Regions from separate parts of the Paenibacillus sp. P5_B5 genome, predicted to be linked through region 1. Evidence: predicted binding sites of a transcription regulator. Region 1 holds the regulator's gene; each other region holds the start of a gene.

Region 1 (10,580 bases):
GGTGGTGGTATAGCCGCAACTGGCGGCTATATTGCTGGGCGGCGAGACCTCGTAGAGCTCGCCGCTTATCGTCACACCGCGCCGGGCATCGGCGGCGAGGTGGGGGCCATGCTGGGCGCGACGCACAGCATGTACCAGGGCTTGTTCCTTGCCCCGCATATGGTGGGGCAAGCTGTTAAGGGCGCGGTGCTCGCCGCTGCCCTATTCGAGGGGCTCGGCTTCGAGACGAGCCCAGCATGGAATGAGGTGCGTACCGACCTCATTCAAGCAATTCGCTTCACGAGCGCTGAGCATCTCATTACGTTCGTGCAAGGCATCCAGCAAGCATCCGCTGTAGATGCGCATGTAGTACCCGTGCCTTGGGATATGCCGGGATATGAGCATCCAGTTATTATGGCTGCTGGAACCTTTATTCAAGGTGGTTCACTAGAGCTGTCAGCTGATGCGCCTATTCGTGAGCCATATATTGCGTATATGCAGGGCGGTTTAACCTATGCTCACGCCAAGTTTGGTGTGTTAACTGCGCTTCAAAACATGATTAATAATCATTTATTGTGAACTTATCTAACATATTATTGACATCCTTCGACCTAAGATATTACAATGTTAAATAGGGTAACAAGAAAAAACTTCTGAATCTAGTGTGAAGGAAGCATTTTCTTGAAGTTATCAAGCATTTTCGGAGTATAGAATCTATAAAATCTTGATAATCTAATAAACACGGGAGTGATTACTTTTGAGCGATGAGTTCCGCAGAAATATGGCACTCTTTCCGATTGGAATAGTAATGAAGTTGACAGACTTAACAGCACGTCAAATTCGCTATTACGAGCAAAATGAACTTGTTTTCCCAGTACGAACGTCAGGTAATCAGAGATTATATTCCTTCAACGACGTTACGAATCTTCTCCGAATTAAAGAATTGTTGGAGAAAGGTGTTAATATCGCTGGGATTAAACAAATGTTTACGACAGATAATCAGGATTCTGAACAGGGTACTGTTCTAGATGAACAAACCGAAGAAAAACGGAAAGAGCTAACTGAATTACAGTTGCGAAGCTTGCTTAAGCAGCAATTACTAGGTGCTAAACGCCCTGGTCAAGTGTCGCTTATTCAAGGCGAGTTGTCACGCTTTTATTCAAATTAAACAATTTCTAAATTAATTGAATAGGGTTTTCTTTTTGTGACAACATGATGTGAAATTTGTTCACATAGTGAAGCCGAGCGACCTATATATGATTATTTTTAATGTTTTCTTTCTATTTGAAGTATGATCAGGTTGCAGCTTGTCTGTAACTTAATTAAGTACATAAAAAACAAAAAGTGCGAGGTAGGCGCCTAGCTTACAATTACACCAAACATGTAGGAGGCAATCTGAAGTGAGTTACTCAAAAGAAGACATTCTTAGAATTGCGAAAGAAGAAAATGTAAGGTTTATTCGACTGCAGTTTACCGATTTACTAGGAACAATTAAGAACGTTGAGATTCCACTAAGTCAACTAGAGAAAGCCCTCGATAACAAAATGATGTTTGACGGGTCTTCAATTGAAGGTTATGTACGTATTGAAGAATCTGACATGTACTTATATCCTGACTTAAGCACTTGGGTTATTTTCCCTTGGGTTATGGAAAGTAAAGTTGCTAGATTAATCTGTGATGTTTATTTACCTAATGGTAATCCATTCCCTGGAGATCCTCGTGGAGTACTCAAAAGAGTTCTGAAAGAAGCAGAAGAAATGGGCTACTCAGCAATGAAAGTTGGTCCAGAACCAGAATTCTTCTTGTTTAAAACGGATGAGAAGGGTAACCCTACGCTTGAGCTTAATGACCAAGCTGGATACTTCGATCTAGCACCTACAGATCTTGGAGAAAATTGTCGTAGAGATATTGTTTTAACTTTAGAAGAAATGGGCTTTGAAATCGAAGCATCTCACCATGAGAATGCACCAGGTCAACATGAAATTGACTTCAAATATGCAGATGCAATTAAAGCTGCAGATCAAATTCAAACATTTAAATTAGTTGTCAAAACGATAGCTCGTCAACATGGTCTACATGCTACTTTCATGCCTAAGCCGATCTTCGGTGTAGCAGGTTCCGGTATGCATTGTCACCAATCGCTATTCAGTGGTAAAGACAACGTATTCTACGATGAGTCGGATAAGCTAGGTCTTAGTGAAACTGCTCGTCAGTATATGGCTGGTATGCTGTTCCATGCAAGAGCTTTTGCAGCTATTACAAATCCGACTGTTAACTCATATAAACGTCTTGTTCCTGGTTATGAAGCGCCTTGCTACGTTGCTTGGTCAGCATCAAACCGTTCGCCTATGATTCGTATTCCTTCGTCACGTGGTATAAGTACTCGTATTGAAGCTAGAAATCCCGATCCTGCAGCGAACCCATATCTTGCACTTGCTGTAATGCTTAAAGCAGGTCTTGATGGAATTAAGAAGCAAATGGTGCTTTCGGCTCCAACGGATCGCAACATTTATGTAATGACAGAAGAAGAAAGATATGCTGATGGAATTCCGAGCTTACCAGAAAACTTGAAAGAAGCTGTTGATGAACTTCGTAAGAGCGAAGTAATCTCTGAAGCACTTGGTGATCATGCACTAATTCATTTCTGCGAGCTTAAAGAAATTGAGTGGGATATGTTCCGTACACAAGTTCACGCTTGGGAACGCGAGCAATACATGACCACATTCTAATTACACAGCCCCTTGGCGCTCTAGGCGTTGAGGGTTTTTTATTCTCAGAATATGATACAATCTTACTATCAGATGAATGTATGATATAATAGTTTGCAATAATCAACTTGTGAGGTGCTACAAAATGGGAGTATATCAGTTTGCAGTAAACAATATTCGCGGAACTAAGATTAGCCTAGAAGAATTTAAAGGCAAAGTCATACTGATTGTTAATACAGCTAGTAAATGTGGCTTTACGCCTCAATATGCTGACTTACAGAAGTTATATGAGAAATATAAGGAGCAAGGACTTGTTCTATTGGGATTTCCATGTAATCAATTTGGTGAACAGGAGCCTGATTCGAACGAGGCGGTTGATGCATTTTGCCAATTAAACTATGGTGTGACTTTCCCTTTATTTGAAAAAATTGAAGTAAGAGGGTCTGATAAGCATCCCTTGTTTACATACTTAACGGAGCAAGCGCCTTTTGAAGGCTTTGATTTATCAAACCCAACTTCGAAGATGCTCAAAGCGATCTTAGAAGAGAAGTTCCCAGAAATTCTCGAAGGTAATGACGTGAAATGGAATTTCACTAAGTTTCTGATTAACCGTGAAGGTGATGTTGTCAAACGTTTTGAGTCATCAGTTTCTCCATTTGATTTAGAGTTAGATGTAGAAGCATTATTATAATTCATAAAGACGCTCCTTAATTTGATTATTTAGGGGGCGTCTCTTATTATTGAATTGTAACTAAGATGAGCTTGGAGGACAGAGTATGAACCAAGAAATAGAACGAAAATTTTTAGTACCAAACAAACCTAATGATTTAGAAATACTAAAAAAACAAGAAATTGAACAAACCTATCTAGCCCATAATGATACGGAGTCGATTCGTGTCCGCAGGATTGATCAGTCTAAATATACGATGACCTTCAAATCGGGTAGGGGATTAGTACGTGATGAGGTTGAATTTGCTATCAATGAAACGACGTACAATCAGCTCCTAAAGAACAGCCAATTGATTGCTCTTCGCAAAACAAGATTCAAAGTCCTGATCGATCACAATAAATTCGATTTGGATGTTTATCACAATACAAAAGAGTTAAACCTGATGACGATAGAAATTGAATTCGCAAGTGAAGAGGTCGCTGCACAATTTGCCCCGCCTACATGGTTTGGAAAAGAAGTTACTGGAGAGGCTGGATACATAAACCAGAACCTATGGGTAGAAATTCAAGATCACAAAACACTAAACTAAAAGATGTGATAATATGCTGAGTCATGCTAGCGTGGCTGTCAAACATAAAACGGTATGGCTGCTGAATAAATACTTTACTGGGGAGTCAATTGATTACAAGCAAATAATAGCCATTATTATCCCGATTCTAGTCGATCAAGCTTTCATCGTGTGTATGAGTATTCTTAATACAGCTATGATTAGCTCTTCTGGTGTTGCAGCGGTAAGTGCGGTGAGTATGGTCGACTCCTTGAATATATTCTTAATTAACGTATTCATTGCGGTTGCAACCGGTGGTACAGTAATAGTCGCACAATATAAAGGAAACGGTAATCAGAAGATGATGTCGAACGCTGCTGGCCAAGCTGTTTCAGCGGTCACGCTATTATCTGTGATAATTAGTTTGCTTGTGTTCGTCTTTCATGCACCAATCTTAAATTTGCTATTTGGTAATGCAGAGGTAGAAGTGTTTCAGAATGCTAAAGTCTACCTAATTGGTAGTTGTATTTCTTATCCATTGATAGCCCTATTTCAAGCTGTGAGCGGTGTACTCCGAGGTGCAGCTGAAACGAAAGCCTGCTTGGGACTATCTTTAATTATGAATCTGACCTTTTTGGGATTAAATATACTTTTTATAACTGTACTCGATATGGGCGTTCTGGGGCTTGTCATTTCAATGACACTATCAAGGGTATTAGGTGCGGCAACGTCCGTCATTTATTTGTTAAAATACAATCACACGCTAAGAGTTCGTATCAAGAGTGCTTTGAAGTTAGATTTTGCGATTCAAAAAAAGATTATGTTTATTGGGGTTCCATTTGCTGCTGAGCAGATGTTCTTCAATGGAGGGAAGCTATTAACACAAACCTTCATCGTTCAACTAGGGACAATGGCCATGACAGTCAGTGCGATCAGTGGTTCCATAGCCATGCTATTTCAAGTTGTGGCAAGTGCATTTAGCATTTCTGTCGTAACAGTTGTTGGACAATGCATGGGGAGAGGGAATGTGAAGGACGCCCGTAAATTTATTAAATCATTTCTTGGTCTGTCTTCGATATGCTTTGTCATCATAGGTGCTGTACTCATGCCTTTATTCCCGTTCTTGGTAGGCTTGTTCTCTCCACCAGATGAAATAGTCCCAACGATTTATACAATCATATTGATTACAGCTATTGCACAACCATTCCTGTGGTCAATTAGCTTTATCACGCCATCTGCTTTACGAGCAGCAGGGGATTCTAACTTTACCTCGATAACCTCTTTGCTTACGATGTGGCTATTCCGAGTCGTACTTGGTTACATTCTAGGGATTACATTAGGATATGGGATTATCGGCGTATGGGTAGCAATGGTTGCGGAGTGGGGTATACGTGGATTGATCTTCATGTTAAGGTTCAAAGGAGATAAGTGGCATAGACACAAGCTAATATAATCGCTTAATGTTGTTTTGTCGCTTACTGGAGTTTCGGATAATAAAAAAGATAAGAAAACGGCTGTCCAGATTAACTCTGTGACAGCCGTTTATTGTTTAATTATGGATCTTAATGATGGAGAATTTTATTGATGAATCTTGATGAAGGATTATTATTGAAGGATCAATGAAAATCTCTAAATAATCCAATGACCTTACCTAGAATCGTCACATTCCGTAGACGGATTGGCTCAAGAGCTGAGTTCTCAGGTTGTAAGCGAATGTGATCCTTCTCTTTGTAGAATGTTTTCACTGTAGCTTCATCATCCTCTGTCATGGCAACGACGATATCACCATTATCAGCCGATTGCTGTTGACGTACAATGACATAATCTCCGTTATTAATACCCACTTCGATCATCGAATCTCCAAGGACACTAAGCATGAATACTTTATCATCCTTGACGTAATGGTTCGGTAATGGGAAGTAATCTTCAATGTTCTCCGTTGCGGTTATTGGTACACCAGCAGTGACTTTACCAATTAAAGGCACACGTGATACAGATAAATTGAAATTCTCTGCACCCTTCGAACTTCCATCAGTTAAAATCTCAATTGCTCTAGGTTTAGTTGGATCTCGTCTAATTAACCCTTTCTTCTCAAGACGATCCAAATGTCCATGTACAGTAGAAGATGATGCAAGGCCGACAGCTTCGCCAATTTCACGAACAGATGGTGGATAGCCCTTGGATCTGACTTCAGTTTTAATAAAATCGAGAATGGCTAATTGGCGCTGTGACACTTTGCTCACGGGGTAGCCCTCCAGTATGTAATCATTTTCTAAAAGTATAACATAGAACCCAAGTTCGTACAAACATAAGTTCGAATATTTGATTGACACAAACAAATGTTCGTGTTAAATTACGAATAGAACAAATGTTTGGGTGGTGGAAAATGATGTATTTATCATGTCATGAGGACTATACATCGGGTTCTATGAAGAGAACCGTTAATCGAACTGTTAATTCATTGCAAGTAATTCAACAGAAGGTACAGCATCATAAGAAGCAAGGTAGATTCGTAATGCGAACAATGACACTTGTTATGCTGCTTAGTATTGCGATTCTGTTTGGGGCAATTGTCCATGTTTATGCATCGCAAGAACCAAGTCAAGATCGATACTCACAGACACATTCCTCCAATAATGCGAACTCGAACTCGTATTCAGATACATTAACTGTTGTTGTATACAGTGGTGATACGTTATGGTCAATCGCTGCAGAACATGCACCAAGTCAGATGGATAAGCGAACGTATATTAAGAAGCTCGTTGCAACGAACAACTTAACCTCCAACAACATACAAGAAGGACAAGTTCTTGAATTACCTAGATGATGACTATTTAAGCAAGACTAATGAGATGAGTAATGTTCGATTGAAACTATACAATAATGATTTATTACTCGACTGAAACAATGGGATATTTACTTTTTAAATGAAACAATAAGATAAGTAGTGTACATATGAAGGTTTTTATACTATTATTTGAATGATCCAATAAATCTAAATTCATAGTTCTCGAACTTGACAATGGCTTGTCTGAATGGCAAAGTATTAGTGATAATTACAACTAATGAACGGTCATTCAGGGAGGTTCAATCAACCAGATGCAAAAAACAATTGATCGCATTAATGAATTAGCACGTAAAGCGAAACTAGGAACCTTAACAGAGGAAGAAGTTGCTGAACGCGCTGAACTTCGCAAGAAGTATATTCGATCTGTCACAGGTCAAGTTAAGAATCATCTTGAGAATATCAAGTATGTGGATAAAGATGGGAATGTAATTCCAGAATCTGAATCGAAGGGAGAGCAAGGCAATGACAATTAAAGCTATTTTATTTGATTTAGATGATACGCTGTTGTGGGACGACAGAAGCGTACAAGAAGCGTTTCGTGTAACCTGTGAAGAGGCAGCTAAACAAGTAGCTGTTGATCCAGAGGAGCTTGAGCAGGCAGTTCGTAAAGAAGCTAGAGCGTTATATCAGACTTATGAGACATTCCCGTTTACGAAGAATATTGGGATCAATCCTTTTGAAGCCTTATGGGCGAATTTTACTGGCGGTGCAGATGAGAATTTCAGAAAGTTGCAAGCACTTGCTCCTACATACCGTACTGAAGCTTGGACACGTGGTCTGAAAGCTCTAGGTATTGATAATTCTGCTCTTGGGTATGAGCTTGGTGAGTTATTCCCAGTTGAACGTCGGAACCGTCCATACGTATATGAAGAAACATTTGCTGTGTTGAAGCAATTGAAAGAGGAATATACGTTACTTATGTTAACGAACGGAGCGCCAGATCTTCAACAGGAGAAAATTGATGGCGTACCTGAGCTAGCTGCCTATTTTGATCATATTGTTATATCAGGTGATTTCGGTAAAGGTAAACCTGATGAGTCTATTTTTGAATATGCGATGTCACTTCTGAACATTCACGCGAGTGAAGGCGTAATGATTGGGGATAAACTGACGACAGATATTCTTGGCTCTAACCGTGTTGGTATGCCTAATATGTGGATTAACCGTCGTGGACTTTCGCAAACAGGGGAGATTGTACCTCGATATGAAATTCAGGATCTAACACAAATACAAGAAATCATTCTACGCGATCAGCTATAATTTAGTTTATTCAGAATTAATAGGCTGTTCCTTGAGTCAGAAGACTTGAGGGACAGCCTCACTTATTGTTAAGAAACTTTTTTAAATAATGTAATAATAATTTTAGGCAGTTACGAAATCAGGATCATCATAAGGTTGTGCGATCCAGCCTTCGGTTTCAATAAACAAACGAATAGCAACAATCTGACGTGATTCCATTAGGGTGAAGAAATGTGGGATTCGCTCTGGAACTGAGATCAGATCACCAGCTTCGAGTTCAACATCAAAGTAACCAATGTCTTCTGGTCCTTTAATAACAAAAATCCCTTGACCTGAAGCGATAGCACGGACTTCATCTTCTGTATGTGTATGCACTTGCTCGAATTTCTGAAGTAGCTCTTCAATGTTCGGTGTTGCATCAGATAGAGCGATAACATCCCAAGTCCGATAACCACGTCTACCTGCAATGCTGTGGATTTCATCATTAAAGGTTACTAATATTTCTGTTTTTTCTTCATCTGTAAGGACGAATTTATTGTGCAAATGCTGTGGCAGTTTGTTAGGATCCCAATGCTCATAAAGTACGGTCTGGGCTTCTAGGAATGCTTTAACATTCTCCTCACCAGTAATGCGTTCACCTGTGTTACGTATACGTATCTCTGCCATTCTAATCCCTCTCTTTTCCAATGTGATAATAAGAATTTAATTATAACCATTATTATAGTGGAAATTGTTACCGATGTATAGAATGTAGCACGCGATATTCTTTTCATAATGCGTCTATTCTGTTAAACTAATAATCAATTTTAAGAATAGTCGGATGTTTACGAGAAAAAAGGAGAAACGATATGGGGAAACCTACTATTCAAGAGCAGTTAGCTAAGAAGATTCTGATCTTAGACGGTGCTATGGGCACAATGATTCAACAAGAAGATTTAACGGGTGAAGATTTCGGTGGTGAGGAGCTTGATGGATGTAACGAAATGCTCGTACTCACGAGACCTGACGTCATCTCCAAAATTCATGAGCTCTATTTAGCTGCTGGAGCAGATATGATTGAAACCAATACTTTTGGAGCTACTAGTGTTGTTCTTGCTGAATATGATTTGCAGGATCGCACACGTGAAATAAATTTAGAAGCTGCAAGACTCGCAATTGATGCTGTTAATAAATATTCTACACCTGAATGGCCACGATATGCGATTGGTGCGATGGGGCCCACAACCAAAACGCTTGCTGTAACAGGTGGAGTTACATTCGAACAGCTTGAAGAAAGCTACTATGAGCAGGCTGTGGCATTAATGGAAGCTGGTGTTGATGCATTATTGCTAGAAACATCTCAAGATACATTAAATGTGAAAGCTGGTTCAATTGGAATTAGACGAGCTTTTGCAGAATTAAAGCGTGAATTACCGATTATGATCTCAGGTACGATTGAGCCGATGGGAACTACACTTGCAGGACAGAACATTGAGTCATTCTATGTTTCACTAGAACATCTTAAACCAATTTCAGTTGGTCTTAACTGTGCAACAGGACCTGAGTTTATGCGTGATCATATCCGTAGCTTATCGCAAATTGCGGATACATCGATATCCTGTTATCCCAATGCGGGCTTACCAGATGAGAACGGACATTACCATGAATCCCCGGATTCTCTTGCTATGAAGATGACGGCGTTTGCTGAGCAGGGCTGGTTAAACATTGCTGGCGGCTGTTGTGGTACAACACCTGAGCATATCTCTGCTTTAGTTAAATCATTATCCAAGTTTCCTCCAAGACAGCTTGCAGGATCGCATCCTCCAGCTGTATCTGGTATCGAAACTGTGTACATTGAATCAGAAAACCGTCCGTACATGGTTGGAGAGCGTACAAACGTATTAGGCTCTCGTAAATTCAAACGTCTGATTGCCGAAGGTAAGTTTGAAGAAGCATCTGAAGTTGCACGTGCCCAAGTTAAAGGAGGAGCGCATGTAATAGACGTTTGTTTACAAGATCCTGACCGTGATGAAATTGAGGATGTTGAACAATTCCTGAAGCTAGTTGTGAAGAAGGTAAAAGTTCCTCTCATGCTCGATTCAACGGATTCTCGTGTCATTGAGCTTGGGCTTAAATATTCGCAAGGTAAAGCGATAATTAACTCCATTAATCTTGAAGATGGTGAAGAGAAGTTCGAGCATGTTGTTCCCCTAATTCATAAATATGGAGCGGCTGCAGTAGTTGGTACAATTGATGAACGTGGTCAAGCGATTACGGCTACCGATAAATTGGAAGTGGCTCAGCGTTCACGTGACTTGCTGGTGAATAAATATGGCATGAATGCATCTGATATTATTTTTGACCCACTCGTGTTTCCTGTTGGAACAGGAGATCAACAATATATAGGCTCCGCTAAGGAAACAATTGAAGGTATTCGCTTAATTAAAGAAGCTATGCCAGAGTGCCAGACAATTCTTGGATTGTCTAACGTATCATTTGGTTTGCCTGAAGCTGGACGTGAAGTACTTAATGCCGTTTATTTATATCATTGTACGAAGGCTGGACTCGATTATGCGATTGTCAACACAGAGAAGCTGGAACGCTATGCTT
Region 2 (10,580 bases), on a different contig from region 1:
ATGTGTTCATTATTGATGGGATTGTATCAACGCTCAGGTCGAATGAACAGCATTTTATACTTCTAGAAGAAATCATGGCAATGCCTGCGACCAAAGTTATCGAGCATCCGGATATATTTGTTCGTGAATCTCGCTATACGTACGATGATTTTACCTGTATGATTGAATTGCGGAACACACCAGATGAAGTTATTCATTATGATGACTTCACAAACAACATGTAATTACTTCAAAAAGGGAGGTGAGTTTGTGTCACAACTTGGTCAATTGCTACGAGAGACAAGACTTAAGAACAAGGTATCACTTGATGAGCTTCAGGAACTAACCAAAATACGCAAAGGTTATTTAGAAGCGATTGAAGATGGTAACTATCGGATTTTGCCGGGAAGCTTTTATGTAAAAGCGTTTATTCGCACGTATGCAGAAGCTCTTGGTATCGATCCAAATGAAGCACTCAGTTTGTATAAAATGGAGGCTTCACCTGAACCAGAGGAAGAGGTGCCTGTAGAACCAACGATTCGAAAACGCAATCGCAGTTCTCGAAATACCGAAAAATGGAGTCGAATTGCTTCAACTGTTCTCGTTATTTCCTTCATTGTGCTAATTATTATTGTTATCTATTATTTTAATTATAATAACAGCAATCGAAGCCCTGAAACGTCAGCAGAATCGAATAAAATTACTGAAAAAGCGTCTCCGCCGACAATTGAAGCTACTCTGTCTCCTTCGACGACACCGTCTTCAACTCCAACTCCTACGCCTACGCCTACACCAACACCAAATCAAGTTGTTGAGTTAAAATCGGTAGGGAAAAATGGTAAGTTTGAGGTATACGAGGTTACCAATACCGATAAAATGACAATTGCACTGAATGTTATTGGTAAGGAATGCTGGGTAAGTGTTACAACAATTGATGCTAACAACAAGAAAACCAACATTCATAACGGTACGCTTAAGAATGGCGAAACTAAAGAGTGGGAAGTTACCTCAACAACTCAGATCGTTCTTGGAGCTGCAGGAGCTGTTGAGTTAAAAGCCAACGGCATGAGTGTGCCAGTCGGGGATTCCCTTAATGTAAGAAACATCCAATTAAACATTCAAAAGCCTTAAGGCTTATTAAGATAGGAAGGGCGTGTTTTGCTTTGAGTTCTGAAAGTTCATTTGATATTGTATCAAAGCTTGATATGCAAGAAATGAGCAATGCAATTAGCCAAGCACTTCGAGAAATCGAGACTCGGTTCGATTTTAAAGGCAGCAAAAGCTCCATTACTTTGGAGAAAGAGGAGCTAATTGTTGTCTCTGATGATGATTTTAAATTGCAGAACGTCCTCGATATCTTATATTCCAAAATGTCCAAACGTGGAATTTCACTCAAAAACTTAGATCATGGCAAGGTGGAACCAGCCGCATCAAGTACAGTGAAACAACGGATTAAATTAATGTCTGGAATTGACCAAACGAATGCTAAGAAAATTAATGTTCTAATTCGCGATTCCAAATTGAAAGTCAAAAGTCAGATCCAAGGCGATCAAATTCGTGTTACAGGTAAAAGCAAAGATGATTTACAGCAAGTGATGCAATTGCTTAAAGGTGCTGACATACCTCTAGAATTAGCATTTGCTAACTTTAAATAGCATGCAACTGTAAGTATTGAATTGAATTCCCTTAAGTGTTGTTGAATAACACTTAAGGGTGTTCTTTTTTGACACTATTTTCACCATATATTATACTTGTTAGAAATGGCTCTGCGAATGGTTCTGTAAGGAAACTGGAGGGTTCAACAACATGTCGGAGAAGGTGAAAGTAGTTACGCTTGGATGCGAGAAAAATCTGGTTGATTCGGAAATTATGGCCGGATTAATTCATGAGCGCGGTTATGCACTTGTGGAGGACAATGAAGAGGCGACCATAATCATTGTTAACACTTGTGGTTTTATAGACGCTGCTAAAGAAGAGTCTGTAAATACAATTCTGGATATTGCGGATTTGAAACAAACAGGCAATTTAAAGGCATTGATTGTCTCAGGTTGTCTAACCCAGCGCTATAAAGAACAGCTCATGCAAGAAATGCCAGAGATTGATGGGATTGTAGGCACAGGTGATTTTCATAACATTAATGAAATCGTTGATGCTGCACTTGCTGGTAAAAAACCGATTTATGTGGGCAATCCAATTTTTAACTATGAGCAAGTATTACCAAGAAGAGTAACGACACCTCGTTATACAGCCTTTATCAAAATTGCTGAAGGTTGCGATAACGCATGTACGTTCTGCTCTATTCCGATTATGAGAGGTAAATTCCGTAGCCGATCGATGGAGTCGATTGTAGCTGAGGTTACCAATTTAGCAGCTCAAGGCGTCAAGGAAGTTAGCTTGATCGCGCAGGATTCTACGAATTATGGAACCGATCTATACGAAGGCTTCAAGCTACCTGAATTACTGAACAAAGTAAGTGATGTACCTGGGATTGAGTGGGTACGACTTCACTATACTTATCCAGGCTTTTTTACAGACGAGTTAATTGAGACGATTGCTTCAAATCCTAAAATTTGCAAATACATTGACGTACCACTTCAACACAGTGAGGATACGATCCTAAAACGTATGAGACGACCAGGCAGACAGAAGGATTCACGTGAATTGATTCGCAAGATTCGTGATCGTATTCCTAACGTGGCGTTACGTACTTCGTTAATCGTGGGCTTTCCTGGTGAAACAGAAGTGGATTTTGAGGGCTTGAAACAATTTATTACGGAAATGGAATTTGATCGACTTGGTGTCTTTACGTATTCACCTGAAGAAGATACACCTGCTGCAAGACTCCCTAATCATTTGAGTGAAGATATCAAGGAATTCCGAGCGAATACGTTGATGGAATTACAACGAGGCATCTCAGACAAACGTGGCGGAAATCGCGTCGGTGAGGAATTGGACGTACTTATTGAGCGCTATGATGGACGAAGTAACGTCTACATTGGTAGGTCTCAATATGACGCACCAGAAATTGACGGAGAAGTATTTGTGACAGGGGACAACATTGAGATTGGTGAGCTAGTGAAAGTACGTGTTACACATTCTTTTGAGTTTGATTTATCTGGGGTGGTAGTGTAATGAATTTGGCCAATAAAATTACAATAACAAGAATTTTTCTTGTTCCAATTATTATGTTTTTCCTTCTGATTCAAGTGAAGTTTCCTGAAATTCATATCAAGGATTTCAGCATCACTTACAATCAGATTATTGCTGCGCTTATTTTCATTATTGCGGCTAGCACAGATTCACTTGATGGGTACATAGCAAGAAAGAATAAGCTAGTTACCAATTTAGGTAAGCTTCTTGATCCGCTTGCTGACAAACTACTTGTTACAGCGGTGCTTGTATCTCTTGTAGAAATGGACAAATTGTACGCTTGGATAGCGGTAGTCATTATTTCAAGGGAATTTGCCGTAACCGGATTGCGTCAAATTGCATTACTTGAAGGTAAGGTTATCGCAGCGAGTGGATGGGGCAAGCTCAAAACTGCAGCACAGATTACGGCGATTATTGCGCTACTCATTAATAATTTTCCGTTTGCGTTCATTAATTTTCCGTTTGACCTTATTGCTTCATGGGTTGCAGCGATAATTACGGTTTATTCAGGAATTGATTATTTCATTAAGAATAAGCATGTTCTTGATTTTACGGATAAAGCTTAATTGACGAATAAGGTTTCACCCTAAGAAGCGGCTTGGCCATCTTGTCTTGGATGGTAAGTTGCTTCTTGCTGTAAACAGGTAGTTTATGAATGGGAGGGCATGCGATGAAAGCCGAAATAATCGCGGTTGGAACAGAACTGTTGTTAGGACAAATTGTGAATACGAATGCGCAATTCTTATCACAAGAATTAGCACTGATGGGCATTGATGTGTACTTTCAGACTGTCGTTGGTGATAACGAAGGAAGGTTAATGGAAGCATTCAAGCTTGCATCCTCGCGGGCTGATTTAATCGTATGTACAGGTGGAATTGGGCCAACACAAGATGATCTAACCAAAGATGTGCTAGCGAAGTATTTAAATCGCAACATTGTTATGCATGAGCCATCACTAGCTAAAATTACAGCATTCTTCGAAACTCGAGGGACGCATATGGTAGAAAGCAATAAACGGCAAGCGCTACTTCTTGAGGGAAGCGATCCTTTGTTTAACGAAACAGGAATGGCTGTTGGTATTGGGCTGTCACAAGCGGATAATCATTATATCGTGTTACCAGGACCTCCGAGTGAAATGCGACCGATGTTCAAGAATTATGCCAAGCCATGGTTACTTGGTGTCATGCAGGAAAACACGCCACTTCGCTCCAAAATGCTTATGTTCGGAGGCATTGGAGAATCCACCCTTGAAGATCGGTTAATTGATCTGATTCAAGCTCAGACAGATCCAACCATTGCGCCTTATGCGAAGGAAGGCGAGGTTGCAATTCGTCTTACGACGCGTGCTGCTACGGAAGAGGAAGCCAATCTCAGATTCGAGAAGGTCGAGACTGAGATTCGTGCTCGCATAGGGGAGCATCTGTATGCGGAGAAGGAAGCTTCGCTTGAATCGGCGATCCTAGAGCTCCTCACCGCTCGCGGAGCGACCTTCGCAGCAGCTGAGAGCTGCTCAGGCGGTCGCCTCAGCGACCTCGTCACAGCCCTCCCAGGCAGCTCAGCAGTGTTCAAAGGCGGCCTCGTGTGTTACACGAACGAGGTCAAGCATCGGCTGCTGGGCGTGCCGATGGAAGTGCTAGAAGGCGCTGACGCCCCAGGGGCTGTGTCAGCGGAGACAGCGGAGCTGCTTGCACGCGGTACGCTGCAAGCAACAGGCGCAGACTACGCCGTATCGATTACCGGCGTAGCGGGACCGGCTTCTTCCGAAGGGAAGCCGGTTGGGCTTGTGTATGTCGGCTATGCAGACATACATGGCAATACGCATGTGCAGAAGACGCATGCGTATGGCAACCGCGACACGATTAAGCTGCGTTCTGCGAAGAGCGCACTTTACTTGCTGTGGAAAATGCTCAAGCAGACAAAGGATTAAATAAGGATTCTTGCAATTTTATGGAAATTGCTATATAATAGAAACAACGTTAACGGAAGAACCGTAGCAAAGATGATCTTTGCTACGGTTTTTTTTGTGGCAGAATGTATCTCTCATAAGCTCTAAATTGGTAAATTACATCAAGAAACTCAAAAAGACGAATATATGTTCGAAAAAGTACTTGGCAACGGTGTTAAAAGCAGTTATTATATATCTATAATGATAAAAGGAAGTGACAGTTTTGACGGATCGTAAAGCTGCATTAGAACAGGCACTACGCCAAATAGAGAAGCAATTCGGAAAAGGCTCCATCATGAAACTCGGAGAATCTGCACATTCACAAATTGAAACAGTCCCAAGTGGTTCCATAGCGCTGGATATTGCACTAGGTGTTGGTGGTTATCCACGTGGACGTATTATTGAAATATATGGTCCTGAATCATCTGGTAAAACAACTGTAGCTCTACATGCAATTGCATCTGTACAAAGATCCGGTGGACAAGCAGCATTTATTGATGCTGAGCATGCGCTAGACCCTAAGTATGCAAGCGCCCTAGGTATTAATATTGATGAACTATTGCTATCTCAGCCAGATACTGGTGAACAAGCGCTTGAAATCGCTGAAGCACTAGTACGCAGTGGAGCTGTTGATATTATCGTAGTCGATTCCGTCGCAGCACTCGTGCCGAAGGCCGAAATCGAAGGTGACATGGGTGATTCACATGTTGGTTTGCAAGCACGTTTAATGTCACAGGCATTACGTAAGCTATCTGGTGCAATTAATAAATCGAATGTAATTGCGATTTTTATTAACCAGCTTCGTGAGAAAATCGGTGTGATGTTCGGTAATCCGGAGACAACTCCAGGTGGTCGTGCTCTTAAGTTCTATTCGTCCGTTCGTCTTGACGTTCGCCGGATTGAGACACTGAAGCAAGGCAATGACATGGTTGGTAACCGTACACGAATTAAAGTCGTGAAGAATAAAGTAGCTCCTCCGTTTAAACAAGCGGATATCGATATTATGTACGGTGAAGGTATTTCCAAAGAAGGTAGTATCATCGATATTGGAACAGATCTCGATATCGTCAACAAAAGTGGCGCCTGGTACTCCTACAATAATGAACGACTTGGTCAAGGTCGTGAAAATGCGAAGCAGTTCCTCAAAGATAATCCGCAAATGGCTGATGAAATTGAGAAGAAGATTCGCGATAATAGTAATTTGGCTGCAGCTGTTAATCTCAAAGATGCTGTTGAAGATGATGAAGATGATTTTGAACTTGAGGATTAATAAATTCATAGTATAAGTGAGTGGCACTTTTACATCGATTGTATGTAGAAGTGCTTTCTACTTATACAGAGTGCTTTTACATTTGACAACAGAATATGTTGATTGAAGAGGGGTGATTTGGATGGGGGAAGATAACCAATCCACACATTCCATCATTACGAAGGTGGAACTACAAGTACGTAAGAAGAATCGTTATAATATTTATATTAATGAGGAATATGCATTCTCACTTCACGAAGATATGTTGATCAAGCATCGATTACATAAGGGTGAAGAGATCGATCGGCCAGCAGTTGAAAGAATCATGCAGGATGAAGAGAGACATGCGGCTTATCTCAGGGGGCTGCTAATACTCGGCAGAAGGTCGCATTCGAGGTTAGAGATGAAGCAGAAGCTAAGAACCGCTGGATATGAAGCACAGGTATGTGAGTATGTGATCGAGCGTCTGCAAGATCAAGGATACTTGAATGATACGATGTTTGCACAGCAATTAGCTGATCAGCGAATTTCCTTCAATCGCAAAGGGCGGAACTTTGTGCGTCATGAACTGCAAGCTAAGGGAGTCAGCAAAGAGCAAATTGCACAAACATTGGAATCGTTAGACGTAGAAGCTGAGTATGAAGCTGCCCTTCCACTTGCCTTGCGTAAGTGGAAGAGTACCTCTGGTACTCGTATCGATAAGAAACGCAAAACTATGGGTCTATTACTTCGTAGAGGCTATACACAATCACTAGTAAGACGGGTTATAGAAGAAATACAACGATCGACAGAATTTGATGAAGAATCTACTGATTTACAATAAATAAGAAGATATGACAATATTTTTGTTCAATATGAAGAAAATCCAGTTATCTTTATTCAGGTTACCTTGACAATACTCTTCGACAAAAGCTAAAATAAAATTGTATATTTTCTATATCAACTTCATATTGTATTATGATTTTGATTCACTCATCGTAAAAATCGCCAATTTTTACTTGTGGGTAGTTGAACAAACAAGCACAGAAGATGTTGTGCGCATTAATATTCATGAAGACAAGCTAGTACTTTATGAATTAAGGAAACGCTCTCGTCTTTGCAAGGAAGGCGTAAACCGTTTCTTCTTGGTTAATAAGAATTTATATGCAGGTATAAACTCTTGTAACTTTAAGAAGCGCATCCGTCATATAGAGACGGGTGAAACCGTTTCTTCTTGTCTGATTCTTTTAGGGCAATGGAAAAGACATACGCTAACAAACCAATTAAAAATCGGATTAAAAAACCGAATGTCCCAAGATAAACACTTGGAGAATCAACGGGGAGGTGAACTAGACGCCTATGTTAGACACCTGGGTATGGATCATCATCGTTCTCGTTGTTGGCCTCGTTTTCTTATGGATTGGTTATTTTATCCGCAAATCTCTTGCAGAAGCAAAAATTTCCAGTGCCGAAATTGCAGCCGTACAGATAAGGGAATCAGCAGTCAAAGAAGCTGAAGCACTGAAGAAGGAAACGGTTCTGGAAGCTAAAGATGATATTTATAAGCTCCGGACTGAAGCTGAAAAAGACATTCGTGAACGTCGCAATGAAACACAGCGACAAGAAAGACGATTGTTGCAAAAAGAGGAATCGCTGGATAAGAAAATAGAATCTCTTGAACGAAAAGAGGAACAAGTAGCCAACAAAGAGAAACGAATTGAAGAAACACAAACACAGATCAACGAGCTTTATAAATCACAAGTATCAGAATTAGAGCGCATCTCTGGTTTAACGATGGAAGAAGCCAAAAGTATTATTCTTACGAATGTTGAACAAGAAGTGCGTCATGAAGCTGCTCAATTGATTAAAGAGATTGAACAGCAAGCCAAAGAAGAAGGCGATAAGAAAGCAAGAGAAGTAATTACACTTGCTATCCAACGCTGTGCTGCCGATCACGTAGCGGAAACAACGGTGTCAGTGGTTACCCTTCCGAATGAAGAGATGAAAGGCCGAATTATTGGTCGTGAAGGACGTAATATTCGTGCACTTGAAACATTAACGGGTATTGATCTTATTATTGATGATACTCCGGAAGCTGTAATTCTTTCAGGTTTCGATCCGATTCGTCGTGAGATTGCCCGTAATTCTCTTGAAAAATTAGTAGCAGATGGACGTATCCATCCTGCACGTATTGAAGAGATGGTCGAGAAATCCCGTAAGGAAATTGATGAGCGTATCCGTGAATATGGTGAGCAAGCAACTTTTGAGGTAGGGGTACATGGATTACATCCAGACCTTATTAAGATTTTGGGTAGACTTCGCTTCAGAACTAGTTACGGACAGAACGTATTGAAACACTCAATGGAAGTGGCTTATTTATCCGGATTGATGGCTGGAGAACTCGGTGAAGACGTAACTTTGGCGAAACGTGCCGGGCTTTTGCATGACATCGGCAAGGCGCTTGATCACGAAGTTGAGGGATCGCACGTTGAGATTGGCGTGGAGATCGGGAAGAAATACAAAGAGCATCCGGTTGTTATTAACGCGATTGCTTCCCATCATGGTGATTGTGAAGCGACTTCTATCATTGCTATGCTCGTTGGTGCAGCTGATGCTTTATCAGCGGCTAGACCAGGAGCAAGACGTGAGACGCTTGAAACATACATCAAACGACTTGAGAAGCTTGAAGAGATTACAGAATCCTTCGAAGGTGTTGAAAAATCATATGCCATTCAAGCGGGACGTGAAGTCCGCGTTATGGTACAACCTGAGAAGATCGATGATACAGAATCATTCCGCTTAGCACGTGATATTACGAAGAAGATCGAAGAAGAACTCGATTATCCAGGTCATATTAAAGTAACTGTTATTCGCGAAACGCGTGCAGTTGAATACGCTAAGTAAATAGTTTAAACTAGAAAAGTGGCTGCGATATGCCACTTTTCATTTTTTTATATAAAGAGTGTATTTGGGAGTGAATGATCATACAAGTTGTATTTATTGGAGATGTTGTAGGTTCAGTTGGACGTAAGGCGCTTCGAGCTGTATTACCCAGATTGAAGACGAATTACCCACGCGCACTGTTTATTGCCAATGGTGAGAATGCGGCAGGTGGCCGCGGTATCACTCATCAAATCGCTAGAGAATTCTATGAGCAAGGAATTAGTGGGATTACACTTGGTAATCATACCTGGGATCAGAAGGAAATTTTTGATTTTATAGATGATGATCATCGACTAATTAGACCTGCTAACTTCCCAGAAGGAACACCTGGACTTGGTGCTACTGTTCTTAAGGCTATGGAAGGAGAAGTCCTGTTAATTAATTTGCAGGGACGAACGTTCTTACCACCAATTGATTGTCCATTCCGTAAGGTGGATGAAATTCTGGAAGAAGCACGTAACCAATACAAATATGTAATTGTTGATTTCCATGCGGAAGCAACCTCTGAGAAAATCGCAATGGGTTGGTATTTGGATGGCAGAGTATCAGCGGTTGTTGGTACACATACACATGTACAGACCAATGACGAGCGTATTTTACCTCAAGGGACAGCGGTTTTAACAGATATCGGTATGACAGGTCCTAGAGATGGCATCCTTGGAATGGAGCGTTCAGCAGTCATTCAGAAATTCGTGACACAATTACCAGTTCGTTTCAATGTCGATGAAGGAAAATGGCATTTCCATGCGGTATTTATCGAATTAAATGATACGACTGGGGCAGCTGAATCGATTAAATTGCTACGATTTGATGAAGATAGTTTTATTTTTGCGTAATCTTTTTTATTCCTTACTTGGTAGAAGAAGGAATTTAGGGTTCCCATCGCGAATAGACTTGATAATGGAATTTATTAGCTATTCCTGGGGAGGAACTTATTCATGGAAGTATTAAAAGTTTCAGCAAAATCCAATCCAAACTCCGTAGCAGGTGCACTTGCTGGCGTGTTACGGGAACGCGGTGCGGCAGAGCTCCAAGCGATTGGGGCAGGTGCACTTAATCAAGCGATCAAGGCAGTAGCAATTGCTCGAGGATTCGTAGCGCCCAGTGGAGTTGATTTGATTTGTGTACCAGCTTTTACGGATATTGTAATTGATGGTGAAGATCGTACTGCGATTAAACTAATCGTAGAACCAAGATAATTGTAACCCAAAGATAGCCCTTAATAGGGCTTTTCTTTTTGAGTCATTAAGAAAGTATAGGCTAAGCACACATACTTTCTAGTAATCACCTTAAGAAACGCGTCCCGTCTTAATATAGACGGTGAAACTATTTCTT
Region 3 (10,580 bases), on a different contig from region 1:
AAACGAGTGGGGCTTATTACATCGCCAACGGGAATTAATAAAGATTTTGTCTCTACGATTCAAATTCTGCATGAAAATGTCCATCTAGCAGCGATGTTTTCACCTGAACACGGTGTGCGCGGTGATCAAGCAGCTGGAGCGCAGATTGAAACCTATAAAGACCCGTTTACAGGCGTACCCGTCTACAGCTTGTATCGCCAAGATTCAAAGCGTTTAAGCCAGGAAATGCTCGATGAAGTAGACGTTGTTGTTTATGATATCCAGGATGTGGGTGTTCGGTATTATACGTTCATTTATACAATGTTGTATGCGATTGAAGACTGTGCGAAGGCGGGCAAGGAATTTGTTGTTTTGGACCGCATAAATCCGCTAGATGGAGTCACTGTTGAGGGCAATATTTTGAAGCGGGATTATCAATCTTTTATTGGAAACTACCCACTCTGTGTTCGTTATGCCTTAACAGCTGGTGAAGTGGCCATGATGGCCAATGAGCAAATGAACTGGAATTGCGAATTGCATGTGGTGCGTTGTGAAGGTTGGGAGCGAGGTATGCTGTTTCCTGATACCGGTCGTTCATGGGTGATGCCATCGCTAGGGGTTCCTCGTTTTGATACAGCGCTGCTCTATCCGGGTACATGTTTATTTGAAGGTACGAATATGTCTGAAGGCAGGGGAACCACAGCTCCGTTTGAAATCATTGGGGCACCATTTATTGAAGCAGAGAAACTTGCAGATGAAATGAATGGAAAAAGATTGCCAGGTGTCATTTTCCGTCCTGTGTATTTTAAACCCACGTTTTCAAAATTTGAAGGCGAGCAGTGCAGTGGTGTGCAGATTCATATTCTCAATACGAAAGCGATTCAGCCGCTTGCTACAGGTATTGAATTACTGTTTACAATCAAACAAAATTATGAGCAATTTGCATTCTTACCACCTTATAAAGAAGGATCAAGACCATTTATTGATTTATTATGTGGAGATAAGTTGTACCGTGATGAATCGGTAGATATTGCGCAAATGCTAGAGCAATTCCGTCAAGAGAGTCTTGAGTTTTCTAAGATGAAGCAAGAATATCATTTATATTAAGGAGATGATCCTATATGGTTCATATGAGCTTGAGGCAGAAAATTGGTCAGCTCATCGTCACTGGATTTTCGGGTCAGGAATTAAGTGATGATTTACGTCGTTTGGTTCAAGACGATGGAGTTGGGAATGTTATCTTGTTCGCACATAATGTAGAGAATAGTGTTCAACTCAGAACATTATGTACAGAAATTCAGCAATGGATGATGGATGAAACAGGAATTCCTGCGTTAATATCCATCGATCAAGAAGGTGGACGGGTAACGCGATTGCCTGATGATGCAACGAATGTTCCAGGAGCGATGGCGATTGCAGCTACGGGGCAGCCGGAACTTGCCTATATCGCTGGTCAGTTGACAGCGAAAGAACTTCGTGAGCTAGGTATCCATTTTAATCTAGCACCAGTTCTCGATATTAATAGCAATCCGCAAAATCCTGTCATCAATGTACGTTCTTACGGCGATACAGCGGCAATAGTTGAAGAGTACGGTTTACAAATGTTAAGAGGGTTGATGAATGGTGGTATTCTCGCTGCTGTGAAGCACTTTCCAGGTCATGGTGATACATCTGTGGATTCTCATCTGGGGCTACCTGTTGTTCATAAGACTCTGGAAGAACTGATGGAAATGGAGTTACAACCTTTCATTCGTGCCATCGAACAAGGTGTGGAATGTATCATGAGTTCGCATATTCTCTTTCCAGCGATTGAACCTGAGAAGATTCCTGCGACGATGTCAAAGCGTATACTGACAAATTTGTTGAAGGAAAAGCTCAGGTTTGAAGGACTCATTGTTACAGATTGTCTTGAAATGAATGCAATTCAGGAACACTATGGAACAGCACAAGGAGCGCTTGCTGCCTTGAAAGCAGGTGCGCATTTATTGTGTATTAGTCATACGCCTGCACTTGTGCGCGAAGCGATGAATGTTATCGAACAAGCGGTACTCTCTGGTGAGCTGTCAATGCAGATTATTGATGATGCGCTTGCAAAGGTGCTTTATTATAAAGAAAAATATAAACCAGAATCCATGAGAGTAGATCTTCCAAGTGTGGGTTGTGAGATGCATCGCCGCGTTGCCGCGGATATACGTCAAAAGAGTATCAGTCTTGTACGTGGCAAGCTGCAACCTATTCAGCAGAATGACCCAAGTACCGTGATAATCGGATGCTACGCTTATCGCACGACATTAGCTTCGAGTGAAGAGCAACTTCGATTATCTTTTCCTGAAGCGATGGGGGAGGCATTTTCTGTACCGCATCTTATAACGGATATGAACCCTACGCAAGGGCATGTGGATGAAGTTATTGGGCAGGTGGCTAGCTACAAGCGAGTTGTTGCAGGGCTTTATAATGGTGTGATAAATACAGGTCAATTGCAACTTGTTGAACAACTATGCTTAGCGGGGCATCATGTAACAGTCGTATCTTTAGGAAGTCCATATGAATTGGAACGGATTGAGGGAGAGATCTGTGGAGTAGCTGCTTTTGAGTACACTTCGCTCATGTTTGATTCGCTCATACAAGTATTAAGCGGGGCAGTTGAGCCTTCAGGCAAATGGCGCATCAAGAACTGAAAAGGACGTGATTTCATGAGACGATTTGTCGCAGGGCTAGATGGTGGCGGCACCAAGACAGCGTTAACCGTCCTTGATGAGCAAGGAATTGTAGTACATACCGAGTCGTTTGGTGCAATCAATTTGAATGGACAGAATGAGAACAGTATCAAGCAAAGTATGCAAGAGATGATGGAGACCATCGCAAGGGTATGTGGAAGCATGGATTCATGTGCTCAAATCTGTATCGGTGCTGCAGGAGTCAGCAATCCAACGGTCGCGCATCGATTGGAAAGTTATGTTCGTGAAAGTAATTATCATAATGAATTGCTCATTGTCGGTGATCAAGAAACAGCACTTTATGGTGCGCAGGAACGTCTATACGGAATGATTCTTATCGCAGGAACAGGATCAATTTGTTATGGAAAAAACGAAGCAGGGGACGCACATCGCGCCGGTGGTTTTGGTTATTTGGTGGATGATGAAGGCAGTGGGTATAGCATTGGACGGGAGTTAATTACGGCAGTTCTTCGTGCACACGATGGCCGCTCTTCAAAGACGATCATCACGGAACTGATGTACGAGCAACTTCAGCTAACGAATGTTCATCAGTTGATTGGTTTTGTATATGATCAGCAGACGAATAAGAAAGATATTGCGGCGCTTGCACCCATCCTGTCTAAGGCAGTTGCTGTTCACGATGAAGCAGCCATTACGATTGTACACAAAAGTGCAAATGCATTGTATGAACTCGTTGTTCCTGTTGCAGAGCGATTATCTTTACAAAATGGGATATTGGCGTTAGCTGGAAGTGTTCTACTTAAAAATTTCGATGTACAGAAGGCGTTTATAGAGAAATTGAAGCAGAATTATTCGCATATGCGGTGGATTTTCCCAAAACAAGATGCGTCCTATGGAGCGGCACTGATGGCCTTAAACCGAATTCAATAAAATATCGGATAAAATATAAAAGGACATCGATACTTTTCTTTCTCAGAAAAGTTCGATGTCTTTTTGTTGTAATGAATTAGATTTGCGTATCGGTTAGGGGCTCTGCGGTAGCGGTTACGTTGAAATCCGTTTTCGCCAGCTCTTTACCATTTATTATTACGGATAGCCGATGTTTACCCGGATAATGCTTGCGGGTTGTCAAGTCCTTGAAATGATGGGTTCGCACGTAATTCCGCTCCACATTGTCGTAGTTGTGTTCTGTTACCTTGAATAGCTTTCTTGATGTCGTACCGTTCGCTTTGACAAAATCAATCGCGTATTCGACCCGTAGCTGCTGGGATACAGATGAGTTGGTCCGGATCGAAAAAGAAAAAATAAGATATTGGCCGATCGTCAGCGTCTCTTTGTCCAGCGACAAACCACTTACCGTCACATCCGGCGAAATCGCAAAACCGAATAAGGAAAGCACGTCTGGATCGCCTTTCCGAAGTAAACCACGACACCCGTGTTTGACAATCCAATCGGTCTGGAGATTCTCTCCATACCAATCGCGAGCAAGTTGTTTAATCTGTTCGGGATGATCCTTGGAGATATCGTTCAGATTATTAGCAACGCTTTTCTGCACATAAACGGATGAATCCCGCTTGAGTTGTTCCAATACGGGCATAATTGGCGAAGGATCAGCTTTGAATATGTCCAAGGCCATCGCCCAGGGCAATCGGGGACGGCAGCCCTCGCTGGCTAGCCGTCTGATGTGATGATCAGGATGGCTTGCCCACTGAAGCATCTGGCTCATCATTCTAACGGGATCTTGCACAATAAAAGGACGAACGGCTAACTCCGAACTGGAGAAGAGCGTGAACCGCTCCAGTGCTGGAATTGAATCCGTCCAATCGTCAAGTCCGTATACTTCTACAAAATCTGGAAAGAACAAGTATTCGACTCCTCTACACTCGGGAGCGATTTGGGTCAAAATCGATAATGCTCCGCGATATGACGCAGGCAGGGTCAGTCGCAAAGAAGCGCTAATATGCCGGATACGCTGTTTCAATTGTTCCTGTTCCCAGCGCTCATCGTAGATCAAGTTCAGAAACCTTGTTGAATCAAATGCCGGATACTTGAGTTTGACTATGGTTGTAAATCGATTGAAAAAATCCAGATTATATTTACCTGCAAATGTATCTACCATGTTCCATCTCCTTTCTTGCTGACAATCTACCATCTCCCTACATGCTTAGATTAGCCGGGATCAGATGCCGCTGAATGATCTCCCTCGAATCAATCATGGAAACAAAATTATGGAAAGCTGGTACGGACTTGAGTTGCTCTATAGCTGCTAATGCCGTGTCCATATCAGACCAGTAAATAATGTCCGTCCATTGGATCCCATTTGGTGTATGTAGCAATGTGCGCCCTTTAAACCCAGACATTCCAGTTTGCAGCACCTCGCTTAATGCAGCGGCCGCCTGGCAAAAAAGGAGCTTGTCCGTTCCTTCCTTCAACTCGAACAAAACAATTTCCATCACGTATTGTTGATTTTTCTGCTCCATCTTTTTATTCACTCCGTCCTCATATTTGAAGAATGCTTATACTTTAATCTGAATTGTATATCCGAATCCTCCTTGGTGTGTAAGCATTGACTTCGAGATTAAGCATACGGGATAATAGTGCCAAGTAATGGCACTATTAATTTTATTTTTAAAAATATGGAGGGAAACGGTCCATGCACAAAGCTCAGCGACTCATTCAACTTATAATGCTGGTCAATGAACGAAAGAAGTTTACGATACAGGAGATGGCCGACGAATGTGGTGTTTCACGTCGGACGATGATTCGCGATTTAATGGAGCTGAGTGAACTGGGTGTGCCGCTCTACTCCCAAGCAGGCCCCGGGGGCGGTTATAGCGTTCTACGGGAGAAGGTGCTGCCGCCCATCAGCTTTACTGAACATGAGGCAATTGCTTTGTTCTTTGCTTGTCAATCGTTACACAATTACAAGTCTCTTCCTTTCAAAAATGAAGTAGATGCCGCATTGCACAAGTTTTTTCATTACCTGTCGAGTGAGCTAAAGCAAAAGATCGAACGCATGCAACAGCGGCTTGTATTCTGGATACCTCCACATGAGATGGAAGTTCTTTTCTTGAAGGAGCTGCTCGAGGCTGCTTTGGAGCAGCGGGTCGTCACTATCCTATACGAAGCTTCTTCGCGCCGAGAAAGGATGATTCAACCACTCGGGTTATACACGATGAATGGGTTATGGTACTGCCAAGCTTACTGCTTCTTGGCAGGGGATTATCGAGTGTTTCGTGTGGATCGAGTGAAGGATTTCTCACACGAAGCCGACCAAAGTATGAAATTGAATACGACTGAGGAGCACATTCAGACTTGGATCATGCGAATGGATGAGAGCGATGTGCTGGAGCTTGAGGTGAATTTGACTCCGGAGGGTGTGAGACGATGCCGATCGGACTTATGGTTAACCCAGGGGATTGAGTTGTCTGAGGACGGCTCAGGCACGATTCGCACAAAGATGAACGCATCGTATACATCATGGGCAGTACACTTCTTCCTCGGCTTTGGCTTGGAGGCGAACGTGAAGCGTCCCCAAGTGGTGCGCGAACAAATACAAAGCAAGCTTAGGGAGCTAACCAGACAATACGAACATTAGGGGAAGTACATTCGATTCACTATATTATTTTGTCATTTATAATGCCCGCCGATTTTCTTCGAGCGGTCGCGTGCTTGACCGGCGCTGGTTAGTGAGACGGCGCGAAGGATGGCAGCATCACCGAATCGGTCCTTGATTCGGTCCATGGCCTGCTCGAGCGCAAGCTTACGCTGACGGTCGTCAAACAGCGTGAGCTGGTACGTGTCGTCAGCTTGGAGGTTGCTTAATGCGACCGCAACTTTGCGGACGGGAGCACCGTTCCAGTGGCGGCGAAATAGCTGGATCGCCGCTTCATAGACATCGCTGGTCAGATTCGTCGGATCAGCGAGCTTCATTTGCCGGAAGAAGCCAGTGGGGCGGTCGAAGTCCGCCCCTTGGCAGCCGACGGCAAGGGTGTGACCCATGTAGCCTGCGCTGCGGCTACGGCGGCAGACGAGCTCGGCCAGTTCCAAGAGGACAACATGGATGTCCTCGATGGTGGCATAATCGCGAGGGAGGGTCATTTGGTGGCCGATTGCTTTCTGGCCGACATGGGTGATCGATGACACGGGGGAGCTATCAATGCCGTTCGCGATCCGCCAGATCGCTTCGCCATTGACGCCCCAGCGTGCTCTTAGCTTGGCAAGCGGTGTGCGAGCAAGCTCGCCGATGGTGTAGATGCCCATACGGTACAGGTGCTGCGCCATCCTTGAGCCGATCAGGTACATCTTCTGGACAGGGAGTTTCCATAGCGTCTCTTCAATATCGGCTTTGGGCAGCGTATAGACGCCGCTCTCGTTCTTCTTGGCGAAGTTGTCGCAGGCCATCTTCGCAAGTACCTTGTTCTCGCTAATGCCAACGCGCGTATAGACGCCTGTCTCTTCCATGACCTTGCGCTGCATGTGCTGCGCAATCTCCTCCGGTGAGCCGAACAGATGCAAGGAGCCGGATACGTCGAGGAACTGCTCATCGATGGAGAACGGTTCAACAAGCGGCGTGAATGTCTCATAAATGCTTGTGATCTGCATTGATACCTTGATGTATTCACCCATCCGGGGCTGAATTACAACTGCATCCGGACATTTGCGCAGCGCTTCACCGAGGCGTTCGGCTGTTGTAACACCGAACTCCTTAGCAAGTGGACAGGCGGCTAGTATAATACCTGATCGCCTTGCCGGATCGCCAGCAACGACAAGGGGGCGGTCTTGGTATTCGGGATGTGCGGCTTTTTCTACACTCGCATAGAAGCTTTGACAATCTGCTAGCATGATGATTTTATTCGGACTGGTACTCATCGATTTTCTCCTTACTCCAACGCGGAAGAATGTGAATCTAAAGAACGTAGTCAGAGAACATTCATAATTATGTTGGGAAAAATATCTTTTTTATTTTATAATAGTTATAGTTTAGATAAAGGAGGTTCATTCATTATGTCTTCAGGCTTACTTACCGGAATGTTACATACACACTCTGGATCATGGGCTATTCTCGTCATTTTATTTGCTCTTAGCTTAATTATTAAAGGTCAAAAGATAACACCGATTTTGCTGAGGGTATTCTATTTGATTATGATCGCTTCAGGTATCACCATGCTTGTGGGATTGGATTTCCCAGCAGATCTGATCGTCAAGGGTATCCTGGCGCTAGTGCTAATGGGTCTGATGGAAATGACTCTAGGTCGTGCAAAGAAAGGCGGCAAGGGTCTGCCAGTTCTCATAGCGGCCGTGGTCATTGTCCTGCTTGTCGTTGTTCTGATGGGCTATGGTTTTATTCGTTTCTAAATATAGGACGAGTTCAAGGGGCTTCCTTTGCTGGTGAATACTGGCGGGGAAGTCCCTTTGCTTTGCTCAAATCGACCTGCATAAAACCGCTGAGCTTCCGCTCAATCTCTGGCTTAACAACTGTCCACAGCATCGAAAAATGATGATGGTACCCCCTGCACAAATAACGCACCTCCAAAGCTAGCTTGGTTCGCTTCTCTTCGTAAATTTTAATTCCTCGTTGCCGCATTTGCTGTCTTAGCTGCGTTAGTTCAACTGTGATTTCATCCTGAACACTTTGTAAGCAGGTGATGTAAACCGCGGGCAGCTTGAGCCCTACCATCGTTAATATAGCGATATCCCGTTCCAGAACATCCAGCAAAATAGGAAGAAGTACGTACATTTTCACCAGACTAGGCTCATCTGTTGTCTGCATAGGCGGAACTTTTATGGGAAAGCACTTCCTTTTATATCGAACATGTGTTCTTATTATATTCAGAATACCGAACATATATTCGTAATACAAGTGGAATTTTTTTGATGTGAAAGAAATTAAAATGAAGTGGACTTTTATCCAAATTTTGCATTAAAATGAATTGCAGGCCTGAAATGGTTTGTTTATCTTCGGTCTACCGGATACTTTCATCAGGTCTACGAGATCTACCCCGGTATATCGCTGTAGAGGAGGAAATCGGATGATGGCACAACCACAAGCGACAGAACAAGTTCGAGAAGGATCGAAGCCGCTGTCCTCTCTCGTTTTTACGCAATTTATAAGCGCGTTTGCGGATAATGTGAACTTTTTTATCATCATAGGGATTATTACAAGACAAGGAGTCGCGAATCCGGAAGGGTACGTGCTCAATATTCAAATGGGATTTCTGCTTGCATATGTCGTGCTAGCTCCATTAGTTGGCGCTTATGCGGATCGTAATGCCAAATCTAAGGTGCTCTTAATGGGTAATTTGCTCAAAAGTATCGGGATTACCATGCTCCTATTCGGTGTGAATCCAATTATTTGTTATGCTATGTTAGGAATTGGAGCGGTTGTCTATTCCCCAGCTAAGTATGGTATTCTAACGGAACTCACGAATTCGGAAAAAGGACTCTTGCGTGCGAACGCTATGGTCGAGGGAACGACGATTCTTGCGATTCTGCTAGGAACTGTTGCTGGCGGTATTCTGGCGGATATATCCGATACAGTTGGCGTTATAACTTGTCTAGTGGCTTATATCATTTCGTTATTATTTACACTTCTGATCCCGCGTAAACCGGGCGATTCACGAATTCGATACGGACAGTCGACGCTACAGTTCTTCAGTGATTTTAAGCGGCTCATTTCCAATCGGAAGGCTAGGTTCTCGCTAATCGGAACAGGTGCCTTCTGGCTAACAGCTTCCGTTCTTCGAATTGCATTGATCGCTTGGATTCCAGTCAGTCTTGGGATAACAAGCACAACGCAGCAGTCGATGATGATTGGAGCAACCGCTGTTGGGGTAGTGATTAGTTCTTTTATAACTTCGCAAATTATCCCTGTCGGTAAGCTCTATAGATCCTATATATTTGGATACGTGATGGTAGGGCTTGTGGTCGTATGTGCTTTCATGACGAGTGTGTGGATATCGGTGACGTTACTCTTGCTGATCGGTGTGGCAGGTGGGATTTTCTTAATTCCGCTCAATACGATGCTGCAGGAGGTCGGGAAGGATATTATTGGGTCTGGTAAAACGATTGCCATTCAGAATTTTGTGGAAAATAGCTTGACGGTATCGGGATTACTTATTTTCAAAGTGCTTGTTTCTAAGCTATCGATTCAAATTTCGGTCGTGTCGATTGGGATTATTCTGCTTTGTTTTATCATATTCCTGAGCATGCAGGTGGGTAAGGTGAAACTTTCCAGATAAGGAGATTCACACAAACTTATGATAAGATAAAGGGATCAGGTTGAAGTGTAAAGATGAAGTACAAGGATGAAATACAGGATGATGTGCGAAGTGGGGTGTTCCTATCATGTGTGGTAGATACACAATTACTGTTTCTTTGGAACAGTTGATGCTGCGGTTCTATATCGATGGAAGTAAAGCGCCTTATCATACGCCTCGTTATAATGTGGCTCCTTCCCAGAATGTGCCGGCCATTATTCATGATGGTCAGCATAACCGTTTAGGTGAGCTGCGATGGGGGCTTGTACCTTCCTGGGCAAAAGATGAGCGCACCTCCTTCCAGATGATTAATGCTAGAAGTGAGACACTGCTTGAGAAGCCTGCCTATCGTGTTCCTTTGCAGCGCAAACGCTGCTTAATTCCCGCAGATGGCTTCTACGAGTGGAAGAAATCGGGTAACAGTAAGCAGCCGATGCGAATGACCTTGAAGAATGGTGAACTGTTCGGGATGGCTGGTCTCTACGACACATGGATCAATCCCGCGGATGACAGTAAGCTTAGTACCTGCACGATTATCACAACAACACCGAATAAACTGCTTGCTGACATCCATGACAGGATGCCAGTTATTATAAGACCAGTAGATGAGTCGCTGTGGTTAAGTCGTGATGCTCAATCTGATCTAAGTGCACTATTAGGGCTT

Evidence for each region. Region 1 encodes LexA, which represses DNA repair genes until DNA is damaged. Its sites were predicted from a motif close to CGAACATATGTTCG; they were not measured.
Region 2: recA (recombinase RecA) is a predicted target of LexA. The motif match lies at 5,215-5,228, and genes of this name have one in related genera.
Region 3: AC1DOK_RS16795 (YhjD family protein) is a predicted target of LexA. The motif match lies at 8,499-8,512, and genes of this name have one in related genera.

Annotation. Positions count from the first base shown of each region.
Region 1 is NZ_JBFULK010000001.1:460,404-470,983, forward strand. It holds gene AC1DOK_RS02305 (methionine gamma-lyase family protein) at 1-558, shown strand, start outside; gene AC1DOK_RS02310 (MerR family transcriptional regulator) at 737-1,147, shown strand; gene glnA (type I glutamate--ammonia ligase) at 1,380-2,708, shown strand; gene AC1DOK_RS02320 (glutathione peroxidase) at 2,833-3,378, shown strand; gene AC1DOK_RS02325 (CYTH domain-containing protein) at 3,464-3,946, shown strand; gene AC1DOK_RS02330 (MATE family efflux transporter) at 3,960-5,357, shown strand; gene lexA (transcriptional repressor LexA) at 5,521-6,147, opposite strand; gene AC1DOK_RS02340 (LysM peptidoglycan-binding domain-containing protein) at 6,294-6,731, shown strand; gene AC1DOK_RS02345 (DUF896 domain-containing protein) at 7,004-7,225, shown strand; gene AC1DOK_RS02350 (HAD family hydrolase) at 7,215-8,012, shown strand; gene AC1DOK_RS02355 (1,2-dihydroxy-3-keto-5-methylthiopentene dioxygenase) at 8,115-8,657, opposite strand; gene metH (methionine synthase) at 8,840-10,580, shown strand, end outside.
Region 2 is NZ_JBFULK010000003.1:255,131-265,710, forward strand. It holds gene AC1DOK_RS06195 (YmfK family protein) at 1-224, shown strand, start outside; gene AC1DOK_RS06200 (helix-turn-helix domain-containing protein) at 250-1,110, shown strand; gene AC1DOK_RS06205 (YajQ family cyclic di-GMP-binding protein) at 1,143-1,634, shown strand; gene rimO (30S ribosomal protein S12 methylthiotransferase RimO) at 1,786-3,111, shown strand; gene pgsA (CDP-diacylglycerol--glycerol-3-phosphate 3-phosphatidyltransferase) at 3,111-3,695, shown strand; gene AC1DOK_RS06220 (competence/damage-inducible protein A) at 3,800-5,056, shown strand; gene recA (recombinase RecA) at 5,298-6,344, shown strand; gene AC1DOK_RS06230 (regulatory protein RecX) at 6,466-7,146, shown strand; gene rny (ribonuclease Y) at 7,662-9,206, shown strand; gene AC1DOK_RS06240 (TIGR00282 family metallophosphoesterase) at 9,287-10,081, shown strand; gene AC1DOK_RS06245 (stage V sporulation protein S) at 10,184-10,444, shown strand.
Region 3 is NZ_JBFULK010000013.1:3,114-13,693, reverse strand. It holds gene AC1DOK_RS16835 (exo-beta-N-acetylmuramidase NamZ family protein) at 1-1,086, shown strand, start outside; gene nagZ (beta-N-acetylhexosaminidase) at 1,101-2,657, shown strand; gene AC1DOK_RS16825 (N-acetylglucosamine kinase) at 2,673-3,587, shown strand; gene AC1DOK_RS16820 (DNA alkylation repair protein) at 3,664-4,776, opposite strand; gene AC1DOK_RS16815 (hypothetical protein) at 4,814-5,110, opposite strand; gene AC1DOK_RS16810 (helix-turn-helix transcriptional regulator) at 5,311-6,255, shown strand; gene AC1DOK_RS16805 (DNA polymerase IV) at 6,288-7,529, opposite strand; gene AC1DOK_RS16800 (DUF1516 family protein) at 7,665-8,015, shown strand; gene AC1DOK_RS16795 (YhjD family protein) at 8,029-8,430, opposite strand; gene lplT (lysophospholipid transporter LplT) at 8,690-9,898, shown strand; gene AC1DOK_RS16785 (SOS response-associated peptidase) at 10,005-10,580, shown strand, end outside.